Regions from separate parts of the Glaciecola sp. MF2-115 genome, predicted to be linked through region 1. Evidence: predicted binding sites of a transcription regulator. Region 1 holds the regulator's gene; the other holds the start of a gene.

Region 1 (6,158 bases):
ATAAAATTGCAGACGCGACTATTATAATGACTAAAAATGGTCAACTAAGTGCAGCATTCTGGCTAGTTGATAAGATTAAGAACGATGTAGCAGATGTATTGAGTCAATTGGCCAATTATAAAACCATTATTCTCAGTGGTGATAGTGAAAAAAATGTCTCGGACGTTGCGCAAAAGTTAGGTATCGATGCTAGCTACTCTCAATGTACTCCAGCAATGAAACTAGAAACTATACAGCGCTTACAAGGCGAAGGTAAAAGAGTTTTAATGCTCGGAGATGGTATTAACGATGCACCTGTTCTAGCGGCATCCGATGTATCTTTAGCCGTTGGAAACGCCTCGGACTTAGCGAAAAATGCTGCCGATATTATCTTATTAAACCCTCAGCTAGAGTCACTTGTATTCATTTTATCAATGGCCAAAAGAGTCAGAAGAAAAATTAAGCAGAATATGGCATGGGCAATTGGATACAATGTATTAGTATTACCTTTAGCGATGGCTGGCTTTTTAACTCCATGGATGGCAGCGCTTGGCATGTCAATTAGCTCCATTATTGTCGTTTACAATTCGACGCGTCTGCTTAAGAATTAGATTAAGATTACATTGGACAGATTTTTATGAGTATTATTTACGTATTGATCCCCCTCGCCATCATTCTCGTGGGTATTGCTGTCATCGTATTTTTCTGGGCTGTAAGGTCTAATCAATTTGAGGATTTAGATCGTCAAGGTTTTAGCATATTGTTTGATGACGATTTAGAAAAGAAGAAAGACAAACAAGAGTCAAAGGGATCAGCTAAAAATTCCGAAGATATAAAATAATGCTAGAAATCAATTTCCTAGGTGCATTTCTTATTGGTATTGCTGGCGGCGTGCACTGTATTGGTATGTGCGGAGGAATTGCTAGTGCGTTTTCCTTTGCTATCCCAAAAGGACAATCTCAACTTCCCTATATTCTTTCATACAACCTTGGTCGTATACTCAGTTACACTTTGGCTGGCGCTTTAACCGGTTTCATCGGTGGTATTGCCAGCGTCAATATTCAAACTTCAATACCGATTCTGCAAATTATCAGCATTGTATTCTTAGTTTTACTCGCTTTGTATATCGGTGATTGGTACAAAGGTTTATCTGCATTAGAGGCATTAGGTGCTAAAGTTTGGAAACGAATTTCACCCATATCAAAAAAACTAATTCCATTTAAAAACCCAATTTATACAGTAGCTTACGGTGCAATCTGGGGCTGGCTTCCCTGTGGGCTAGTTTACTCTGTACTTACCTGGTCCTTGGCGAGTGAATCTGTTTTTCAAGGCGCATTGATCATGTTTTCTTTTGGTTTAGGTACATTACCCACACTAATAGCGACGAGTATTGGAGCTGGTTTTTTAGTGCCCATTTTTCAGCATAGAGTGACACGAAAAATCATTTCACTATTTCTGCTTTGCTTTGCACTTATCTTGACCTTAAAGCTTTAAATAGGTCATAATTACTTTGAAAATAATCAAAAAGAGTAAGTCATGGCCAAAGGTCCAGAACTGTCGATTCACTGTCAAAGTTGTAGCTTCAGTCACTTATGTTTACCCGTTAGTTTAAACAAAAGCGAACTAGAATCATTAGATGACATTATCGAGCGCAAGAAACCACTCCACAAGAATGATAAGTTAGTCAAATACGGTGATCAGTTCCATTCTTTATATGCTGTAAGATCTGGCTCTTTTAAATCATATGTCAGTGATAAAGATGGTGTTGAACAGATCATTGGCTTTCACTTCCCCGGCGACATCATTGGGTTTGATGCGCTAAATGATAATAAGCACAGTAGCTATACACAAGCACTTGAAACTGCGATGGTATGTGAGCTTCCCTACGATACTCTCGATGAAATGTCGGTGAAACTTCCTAAACTAAGACAACAAATAATGCGATTCATGAGTGCCGAAATAAAGCATGATCACGATCTAATGATGTTGCTTAGTAAGCGCAATGCTGAAGAACGCTTATTATATTTTCTCAGTGACCTATCTCAAAGGTTCGAAGAGAGAGGCTTTTCGGCCAAGCAATTTAATTTATCTATGACACGCAATGAGATTGGAAACTACCTGGGTCTTACCGTTGAAACGATAAGTCGATTGTTAACGCGCTTTCAAAAAGAGTCTTTGATTAAAGTAGATGGTAAATTGATTTCGATTATTGATTTTGATGCTATCAATCAGCGATTACCCGATATGGAAATAAATTTCTCACGCGTCTGCGTTTAAAATCTTAGTATTTTAAACGCTCTGTGCTTCAAAGGCTGAGTATGTTAAACATGCAGCACTGTTAAACGAAAGCGGACTTAGCCTTTTATTCCACAGTCATTTGATCTAAGGCAATGATCTTACTGGCATATTATCTAAAATAGATCCAAACTATAAAAATAGAATGATAAGTTTTGGAGAGCAATATGTTTACTTGTAAGAAAATTCTGGCCGTTGTAGATCCTAAATCAGAAGTACAAACATCACTTCAGCGTGCTTTAAGCATTGCTGATAAAACAGGGGCGCAAATTGTCGCCCTTAGCTGTATTTATGATAAGTCATACGATATGGCGGCTGTTTTAACAAGTGATGAACGCTTCAACATGAAACAAGCAATGATGGAACAAGCCAAATTAAAACTAGAAGCTTTGGTTAAACAATTCAAGTGCGAGAGTAAGGTAGAAATCTTAGTGACTTGGGAGAAGAAGTTACACGATTCAGTTGTCAACACCTGTAATGAATTAGCTTGTGACCTAATTATAAAAAGCACAAAGAAGCATGGTTTACTCTCCTCCAGTATTTTTACACCAAACGATTGGCATATACTTAGAAAGTCCCCAGTCAGCGTCTTACTAGTTAAATCACATGATTGGCCAGAGGAAGCCACCATCGTCGCCTCTCTAGGAGTTTCTGCAAGAGATGACACACATGTATCATTGAGCGATAAAGTTGCTGAGAATGCTCATGCTTTGTCAGACTTACTCAATGCAGAAGTGCATTTTGCCAACTCTTATGCGGGAGCCCCATTACATATTGCTGTCGAAGTTCCTAACTTTTCACCCGAAGTGTATAACAAGTCAGTTGAAGAAAGACATATTAAAAAGGTGCAAGAACTAGGTCAAAAATACCAACTTGAAGAAGCCAATATTCATGTATTAGAAGGCTTACCTGAAGATATCATTCCAGAAATATGTAAGAAAAACAAAGCAACACTGCTTGTTATTGGTTCGGTTGGTCGACAAGGTTTATCTGCAGCGTTATTAGGCAATACAGCTGAACTGATTATAGATGCCGTTGAGTGTGACACCTTAGTTGTAAAACCTGATTAAGTTCATCGACTTGTTTTGAGTGGTTCACTGTATCGAGTTACTTAATGCTTTGATTAGCTCATTGTTTTGACTAGCTCACTGCTTAGCTCAGCTTAAGCTATGTATTTTACACAGTTCAGTATTTACAATTGCTCTCATAAGGTTTTCTTGTGCCGACGTTTTGTTAATTGCTTACCTCGTTAACAAGCTTTAATATACACGGCATTGGAAAGCACCCTACTTTGCATCTGTATCAATATTTCGCTTGTAGGTGTGAGAAGTATTTTATTAATAAGTTTGAGCCCTTCGGCTGTCGGAATGAATAATGAGCGTAATTGCGAGCTTTGATCCAAAGCAAAAATACAATAATGATAAGTTAACGAAGAAGATTCGTAGGAATGTAGGTAAAGCCATCGCTGACTACAATATGATTGAAGATGGCGATGTTGTCATGGCAGCAATAAGTGGTGGTAAAGATTCATTCGCTATGCTCGATATTTTGCTCAGCTTGAAAAAATCGGCCCCAATACATTTTGATGTAATTGCCGTGAACTTAGATCAAAAGCAACCTGGCTTTCCAGAGCACATTCTTCCTGAGTATTTAGAATCTAAAGATATTCCGTATTACATTATCGACAAAGACACCTACTCTGTAGTGAAAGCAAAAATCGATGAAGGGAAAACGACTTGCGGTTTATGTTCTCGTCTGCGTCGCGGAAGCTTATATTCATTCGCAGAAACCATTGGTGCCACTAAAATAGCGCTAGGCCACCATATGGATGACATGGTCGAAACCACTTTTCTCAACATGTTTTACGGTGCGAAGATGAAATCGATGCCGCCAAAGCTACTTTCAGATGACAAACGTAATATTGTCATTAGACCATTGGCTTACTGCCGTGAGAAAGACATTCAAAAACTCGCTGAAGTGAATGACTATCCTATTATTCCTTGTAATCTGTGTGGCTCACAGGAAAACTTGCAGCGTCAAAATATCAAAGCAATGTTGACCGACTGGGACAAGCTTACACCAGGGAGAGTCGAAAACATCTTCAAATCATTTCAAAATATTAGTCCTAGCCAAATGGCTGACACTCAATTGTTTGATTTTGAAACCTTGTCAATTGACCGCACTAGTCCCAAAAAAGAATACGAATTTAATAGTGAGGAAGTTTCATCAACCAATATTGATGAATCCTTAGTTATTCAAATAGCCAACTTATAAAAGGAGCGACATGAAAATTGGACTTGCTTTAGGTGCTGGAGCCGCTAGAGGCTGGGCTCACATTGGTATTATTCGAGCGTTGCAGAAATCGGGAGTCAAGGTTGATGTTGTCGCTGGCTGTTCTATTGGTGCATATGTTGGAGCAGCATTTGCAAGTGGTAAATTGGACGAACTTGAAGCGTGGGCTAATACACTCACTGAATGGCAAGTTTTTAAACTGCTTGGTGTAGGGTTTCGTCGTGGTGGCTTAGCTAGCGGCCAGAAAGTATTTGATAAACTCAAAGAAGATTTTTGCGCACCTACATTTGAGGAAATGAATATTCCGTTTGCGTGTGTTGCAACCGATCTTTACTCCGGAAAAGAAGTTGTTTTCAATTCCGGTGAAATTGGTGATGCTATTCAAGCGTCTTGTGCCATACCTGCCCTTTTCAGTCCAGTTGATCACAATGGTAGATGGTTAGTTGATGGTGCTGTCGTTAATCCAGTCCCTGTTAATCAATGTCGGCAAATGGGGGCTGACTTCGTCATTGCAGTGAACCTGAGTGCGGATTTTAGGCCAAGGCTCATAGAAACATATGAGAAAGAGCACGAAGAAAGCCAAAAGAAGACCGATGAGATGCTTGATAAAGCGAGCGACGGTTTTATTAAGAAATGGTTTTCAGCGGACGCAAAGCAAAGCAAAAAGACACCACCTAGTATCGTGGGTGTCATGAGTAGTTCTTTAGAGATTTTACAAGCAAGAGTTACTCGTTCACGCTTGGCCGGCGAGCCACCAGATATACTCATCGAACCACAATTAAATGATGTTGGTATCCTCGAATTTCATCGAGCAATTGAGATCGGAGCAAAGGGAAGCCAGGCGGTCGAAAGACTCGCCCAACAAATTGCCTATCAAATGAATTTAATCGAGACTCACTAACTATTTGCTTGCTAGCGCCGTTATGCGTAACGGCGCCGTATTCAGCTTCAGCCCTTTCCTGCGCTCAAACCACTCATCATCTAGTATTAACAGACCTTCTTTTACAAGCTCGCCGGTTCTACTTGATTCGTTCAAGTTTTTGTCGCTAAATTGAAAGGTTAATCCTTTAACTGTAGGCATCATAAATGACAAAAAGCTGCCCATTTCATTAAAAAACGCTTCATATTGTTGGTAGATAAATCTTAGCTCTTCAAAAGTGTAATTAGTCTTCAAATACTCTGGTTTAGTTTCAAGTTGAACAGAGATATCACATTGATTTGAAGGTTCTTTAAAATCAATCACCACAAAAGCGTTGGCGAGACTTAAGGCTTTTTCAGATTGAACCGTAAAACGTTGTTCAGGTGAAATAGTTAAAGGCAGTTGCACTTTCTCGGTACTGATTCGTGCGGAATTTATGGTGCAAAGCTTACCGCTAGTAACGTGCTTAAAGCCAAAAGCGAACTGCAGAGCTTGAGTGTCTTCATTGTCTAGTTTTCTAACATGGCTGTAGAACGTTTTGTATTTTACTTCTACTTCATCAGCTGCCGCCACATTCGAAAATGAAAATATAAACAGCCCAGTAATAACAACGCTCTTTAGCATTACATATGTTCCTTGTTGACTCGAATCATTTGTTTGAGCTCATGTACAT
Region 2 (6,158 bases), on a different contig from region 1:
TCAACGGTTATATATTCTATATGGCCATCGTTTTTACCAATATCGCTTGGGAAAAACCCACAGCCGTTTTGGGCATTAGTTCGGCAGTGATGAATTTGGCTCTGGTTGTAGGGTTTGGGCTTATTACTTTTTACACAATACGATCTATTTATCGAGATATTCTGAATTATATGGCGAAGGGTGAGGCTATATGATTTATTTGCCTGTTCTCCTTCTATTCCTTCTGTATTTTTTAGGTGTGCCGATTGCCTATGCGCTGCTCGGTGCTTCAATCTTTTATTTTACTTTCTTTGATGCTGGCATGCCGCCAGACTTAGTTTTACAAAAGTTTATTACCTCTGCCGCTTCTTTTCCTCTTTTGGCAATACCCTTCTTTGTGATGGCTGGATCTGTCATGAATTATTCCGGTATCAGTAAAAAACTGATGCAAATGGCCGAAGTGTTAACCGGCCACCTTATTGGCGGTTTGGCACAAGTTAATGTGGTTTTAAGTACTTTCATGGGCGGCGTTTCGGGTTCAGCGAATGCCGATGCCGCCATGCAAAGTAAAATTATGGTGCCGCAAATGGAAAAACGCGGCTATAGCAAAGAATTCTCGGCGGCAATAACGGCAGCTTCCTCAGCAATTTCTCCCGTTATCCCGCCAGGTATCGTAATGATTATTTACGCGTTAATTGCGCAAGTATCAATTGCAGAGTTATTCTTAGCGGGTTACGCACCGGGCTTGATGATGGCTGGCGCACTCATGATTACCGTATGGCTTATTTCACGAAAACGTAAATACAAACCGTCCCGAGATAAGCGCGCTACACTCAAAGAAATAGGCCATCAATTTAAAGATTCTATTTGGTCACTTGCTTTGCCTTTTGGGATCATTCTTGGATTGCGATTTGGCTTATTTACACCAACGGAAGCCGGCGCTATGGCTGTGCTCGCGTCTGTGCTGATTGGCATATTTGTGTACCGCGAACTGAAGTTCAAGCATATAAAGCCAATTCTATTGGACACGATATACGGCACTGGCACTGTCGTGCTTATCATTGTCTCCGCTTCAGTGTTTGGTTACTACCTGAATTGGGAACGGATACCACAAGCGCTCACCGCTTTTTTGTTAGATTTCACCTCAAACAAATACACAATGTTAGGATTAATAAATATATTTTTACTTTGTATTGGTATGTTTATAGAGGGCGGAGCCGCATTAATTATTATTGCTCCATTGCTTGTACCTGTGGTGGTTGCTCTAGGCGTTGATCCTGTGCATTTTGGCATGATCATGATAGTCAATATTATGATAGGCGGCGTAACACCACCATTTGGTTCGATGATGTTTACCACATGCTCCGTAACAAAAGTCCCCTTGGGTGATTTCATGAAAGAAATTTGGCCTTTCATCATCGCCCTGCTATTCGCCTTGATTGCAATAACCTATGCACCGGCGATTGTTTTGTTTTTGCCTAGCCTTATTTGAGTGCGGCAAAGTAAATTAAAGGTAGTCCACCTGCTACTTTGCCGAATTACCCCTATCAATAGTATTCCAAATTTCTCACTTTTCCCCAAAACACGCGATACGAGAACAAGGTGTAAGCGAAGATACAAGGAATAACCACTAATGCCCCGTACAAAATGAAACGCAAAGACTCAGGGGCGCTCGCCGCTTGCCAAATGGTAATTTCACCTGGTACTACATAAGGATAAAAACTAAGTGCGAGCCCAATAAAGCTAAAGGTGAAAATGCAAGTACACAACACAAAGGGTAACCAGCAACCTGAATCGTCCTTTAACGGTAAGCGCTTTAAGGTGTAATAGCCAATAACAAAGAAGCCAAAACACAATAAGGGGATCAGACCAAAGAAGTAAGCCCAAGGTAATTGAGTCCAACGGGCGAAGACTGCATCATTGATCAGTGGGTTGATCAAACAAACCGCAAAAATGCCTATAAAACTGATAAACCCAGCCTTGCGTGCCCAAGCTATGGCTCGAACTTGCAGTTGCTCTTCGGTTTTCATGATTAACCAGCAAGCTCCAATCAATGCATATGCCATGGTAACTCCCACTGCACTGAGAAGACTAAATGCCACGGCAACAAACGTAGTTTCAAATCCCATCACAAACATACCCAGCATATAACCTTGCGATGCAGCACTACCGAGTGAACCTATTTTAAATACGCGATCCCATCGATTCTTATGTTCAGCAATCACTTTTGCCCGAAAATCAAACGATACGCCCCGCAGGATCAAGCTAATTAACAGGATTGCCGCAGGCAAATATAGGGCTTTAAAGATCACATTATGTGCAGCTGGAAAGGCGACTAACAACAAACCAATCGCCAGTACCAACCAAGTTTCATTGGCGTCCCAAAAGGGGCCAATTGAAGCGATCATTTTGTCCCGTTGCGACTCGTTATCCATTGGCATTAACAAGCCGACGCCTAGATCATATCCATCTAAAATGGCATAAACCAAAACAGAAAAGGCCATAAGCCCTGCAAAGATAATGGGAAGTTGGTTATCGAGGATCATGCTGAGGCCTCCTGCTTGTTAAACGGATGTGCAAGGGATGACTTGGCAAGTTCGTACTCTTCAATTTGCACCGACTTGCGGGCCATATAAAACAAAGTTTTGATATAGGCTATTAATAAAAATACATAAACGCTTAGATACATGACTAAACTCATAACCACGTTGCCCGATGGAATATCAGTTACAGCATCAGCAACAGTTAATACGCCACTGACCAAATAAGGCTGACGACCGATTTCCGTGACATACCAGCCTGCAAGCGTTGCTATCCATCCTGAAAAAGTCATGGCAACAAAGAATTTGAGCGCGAACTTCGGTAAAGTTTTTTTACGCCATAAGACAAAGCTGGCTAACCAAGCGCTAAGCAGCATTAACATGCCCAGCCCGACCATGATCCGAAACGCAAAGAATACAGGCCGAACAGGTGGATGCTCGCCTTCAAACTCGTTTAATCCCTTTATTTTACCTTCGGGTTCGTGGGTTAAGATGACGCTAGCGAGTTTAGGAATAGCCAGTTCGTAATCATTAGTTCGATTGTTCTCATCGGGGATCGCAAACAACAATAGCGGCGCCCCTTGAGTGGTTTCCCATATTCCTTCCATTGCCGCGACTTTCTGCGGTTGGTGTTCAAAAGTGTTTAAGCCATGTAAATCGCCCATCAATATTTGTAATGGCGCGAGTATCGCAGCAACGAATAAGCCTGTTTTAAGCGCTATGTTGGGCGCTTTTTTGTTGTCGCCGCGTAAGATCCGATAGGCCGAAATACCCACGATTAAAAAACAAGCCGTTAGCCCTGAAGCTAACATCATATGACCAAAGCGAAACGGAAATGAGGGGTTAAATACAATCGCCCACCAGTCAAGCGCGTGAGCAACGCCATCGCGCATTTCGAACCCTGTTGGTGTATGCATCCATGAATTCAAAGATAAAATCCAAAAGGCAGATAAGGAGGTACCAATCGCTACAATCAGAGTTGCTAAGGTATGGACCCAAGGCGGCACACGATTAATACCGAATAGCATGATCCCTAAAAAGGTAGCTTCCAAGAAAAACGCCGTCAGAACTTCGTAGGCCAACAAGGGGCCGGCAATATTCCCCACTTTTTCCATGAATCCAGGCCAATTAGTGCCAAACTGAAACGACATAGTGATGCCGCTGACAACACCCAACGCAAAGGTTAAGGCAAATACCTTTACCCAAAAGCGGTATATACGCATCCACACAGGATGGTCGGAGATATGGAATCGCACTTTGAAATAGAACAGCAGCCAACAAAGGGCGATTGTGATAGTTGGGAATAAGATGTGGAAGCTAATGTTAGCCGCAAATTGAATGCGGGAAAGCAGCATTACGTCTGCCATGATGCACCTCTAATAGTTAAGTCTGTTTACCTTTCACATTTTTAACCTAGCGTATAAACGAGTAAAAATAGGAAACGTAAGCGGGCTTAAACCCAGTACTTGCGCTTTGTATTAACTACTTTTTAATAACTTGTCTTTCATATCGAGCACTTTACCTACGCCTGAACCAAGCTTCATCAACGTTGCCATCTTTTCAGGGCTCAAACGCTGCAACTCTTCGCTCCACTGAGTGATATTTTCAAGTAAATCATGGATTTCTTGCAATCTACTTTGGGCGTATTTTTCCTGCTCATTTGCAGGTTTGTCCAAGAGTATGTCTCTGAGTAAGGAAAGGGTTGGATCCATCTCGCGCTTGCGGCGCTCTTCAAACACCTTGTTAGCCATGTCCCATATGCTACCTAAGGCTTTAAAGTAATCTTTGCGATCGCCCGGAACGTGATGCATTTGCACTAATCGCCATGATTGCAATTCTTTCAGCCCCATACTGACGTTACCTCTGGAAATATTCAAAGCTTCAGCAATATCGTTTGCGCTAAGCGGCTTTTCACAAATCACCAACAACGCGTACATTTGCCCTACAGTACGATTAAACCCCCAACGGCTACCCATTTCGCCAAAATGCATAACAAAGGTTTCGATCATTGGTGTCATATTCATAGCTTCCTCTATTTCTGAAGTTTCAGTAATTTCTGAAATTATAAACATTTATTGAGATAGATCAATATATTTCGAATTTAATAATTCATCTTTATCGTGTTCGTAGTGCAGGATATTTAACTAAGGTGTATGTAAAGCGTCAATAAATTAGCAATATGGTGAAATATACTCAGTGTTATAGTCACAGCTTAACAACACAGGAAGTTTCGATATAAATAAAAAAGGGCCTAGAGGCCCTTTACTCATGAGTATAAACTTGGATTAGTCGTCAGATTGGTAAAACAACTGCCCTCTAATCGCACCGGCAGGATAATCTGGATTATGCACATTGATATAATATTCTTGTGGATTTTCCAGAATCTCGCTTACCCTTATCCCAGTAGGAAACTTACCTGCTTCACCTTCGGTCAAACAATCGGCGGCATTGCCGTCTTCTGGCCCAGCCAATACCGCGACTACGGGCCCATTTTCACCTCGATTACCCTTGTGAATGTGAGCAGCTATACCACTACCGACAGGAACAAGCTGAATTTTATCAACAGTTAGCACGTAGCATAAGGTAAAGGGGTCATTGTCAATGCCAAATACATAGGCTTCACCACGACCATTAGGATCACCAGAAATACGCTTATTGCTTTGTTCACTGCCTACTTCTTGCCTGCCATCCAGTTCAGCTTCAAGCAAGTTGTTTGTATGACCAGCGAAGGCCAGTGAACTCACTAAGCTTGAAGCTACCAATAAACCGTATTTTGCTTTTTTAAAAAACATCATATATCTCCATTTTCTTTGGTTAAACCGATTGGCACCATTATTGGACAACAGCCCCCCGATAAAGAAGTAACGATTAACTCGAAGAATTGGATGCAGTTAATTTGCATATAATTAAATAAAGGCCAAAACAAAGCTTCACCAACGTTGTCATTTTTCAGGGAGCAAGGGCTCTAATACTTTGCTCCATTGTGCAAAGGAACTTGAGCCTGCACTATTCATAAAATTCAGGGGGTAACACTTGGATCGGTATAAATGAAACTCGGTAGTGAAGCGTATATGTCAGGACGAAATCATGTCGCGTTGTCACGCTGCAAGTCGATTGAAGGGATTGAACTAAAGTAACCTTTAAGCTTGGTCGACGTAAGAGCTAATAAATCAATTTTAGATTTTTACACATTGCTTAATACCCAAAGCAAGAGAAAAGCACCCCGTTGGCTTGAACAATTAGGATAAGCAGTCATTTTAAATTACTGAGATGGATGGGGAAGTTTGCCATCGACATAAAATGTGTCTATCGAGAATTCCATGTTTAATGAAGTATCAGCAGGACAATAGTAAACCAAGTGCTCAGGGCTTTGTTTTATTTGCCATTGGCGTTCCTCTTCTGGCAATCCTATAATTGTATCTAGGTAAAAAACCCCAATATGCTTGCCACCACCCTCTCTGGCCGAATAATACGAAAAAGCATCTACACCCTCATCCCTCATATATGCTCCTACCTTTTGTGGATAGGTATAGTTAGACTTATGCTTCAAGGCTCGCTGTAGTTCAGGATCTTCAATCAAGCACAAATTAACATAATTTTTGGTGGATATATTAGCCGCAAATGAGCTTTTTTTATTGG

The links. The regulator FNR, encoded in region 1, switches genes on or off when oxygen is low (the NO sensors DNR and NnrR bind a similar motif). The targets are predictions, from matches to a motif close to TTGATCTAGATCAA.
Region 2: ACKLNX_RS03730 (GbsR/MarR family transcriptional regulator) is a predicted target of FNR. The motif match lies at 4,595-4,608, and genes of this name have one in related genera.

The regions. Positions count from the first base shown of each region.
Region 1 covers NZ_JBLBVM010000056.1:16,817-22,974, forward strand. Annotated here, with positions in the region: gene ACKLNX_RS15265 (heavy metal translocating P-type ATPase) at 1-590, shown strand, start outside; gene ccoS (cbb3-type cytochrome oxidase assembly protein CcoS) at 617-820, shown strand; gene ACKLNX_RS15275 (sulfite exporter TauE/SafE family protein) at 820-1,473, shown strand; gene fnr (fumarate/nitrate reduction transcriptional regulator Fnr) at 1,516-2,256, shown strand; gene uspE (universal stress protein UspE) at 2,442-3,344, shown strand; gene ttcA (tRNA 2-thiocytidine(32) synthetase TtcA) at 3,649-4,548, shown strand; gene rssA (patatin-like phospholipase RssA) at 4,559-5,467, shown strand; gene ACKLNX_RS15300 (DUF2987 domain-containing protein) at 5,468-6,109, opposite strand; gene ACKLNX_RS15305 (glucosaminidase domain-containing protein) at 6,109-6,158, opposite strand, start outside.
Region 2 covers NZ_JBLBVM010000040.1:3,495-9,652, reverse strand. Annotated here, with positions in the region: gene ACKLNX_RS03750 (TRAP transporter small permease) at 1-194, shown strand, start outside; gene ACKLNX_RS03745 (TRAP transporter large permease) at 191-1,471, shown strand; gene cydB (cytochrome d ubiquinol oxidase subunit II) at 1,527-2,525, opposite strand; gene ACKLNX_RS03735 (cytochrome ubiquinol oxidase subunit I) at 2,522-3,886, opposite strand; gene ACKLNX_RS03730 (GbsR/MarR family transcriptional regulator) at 3,998-4,543, opposite strand; gene ACKLNX_RS03725 (CHRD domain-containing protein) at 4,805-5,314, opposite strand; gene ACKLNX_RS03720 (RES family NAD+ phosphorylase) at 5,782-6,158, opposite strand, start outside.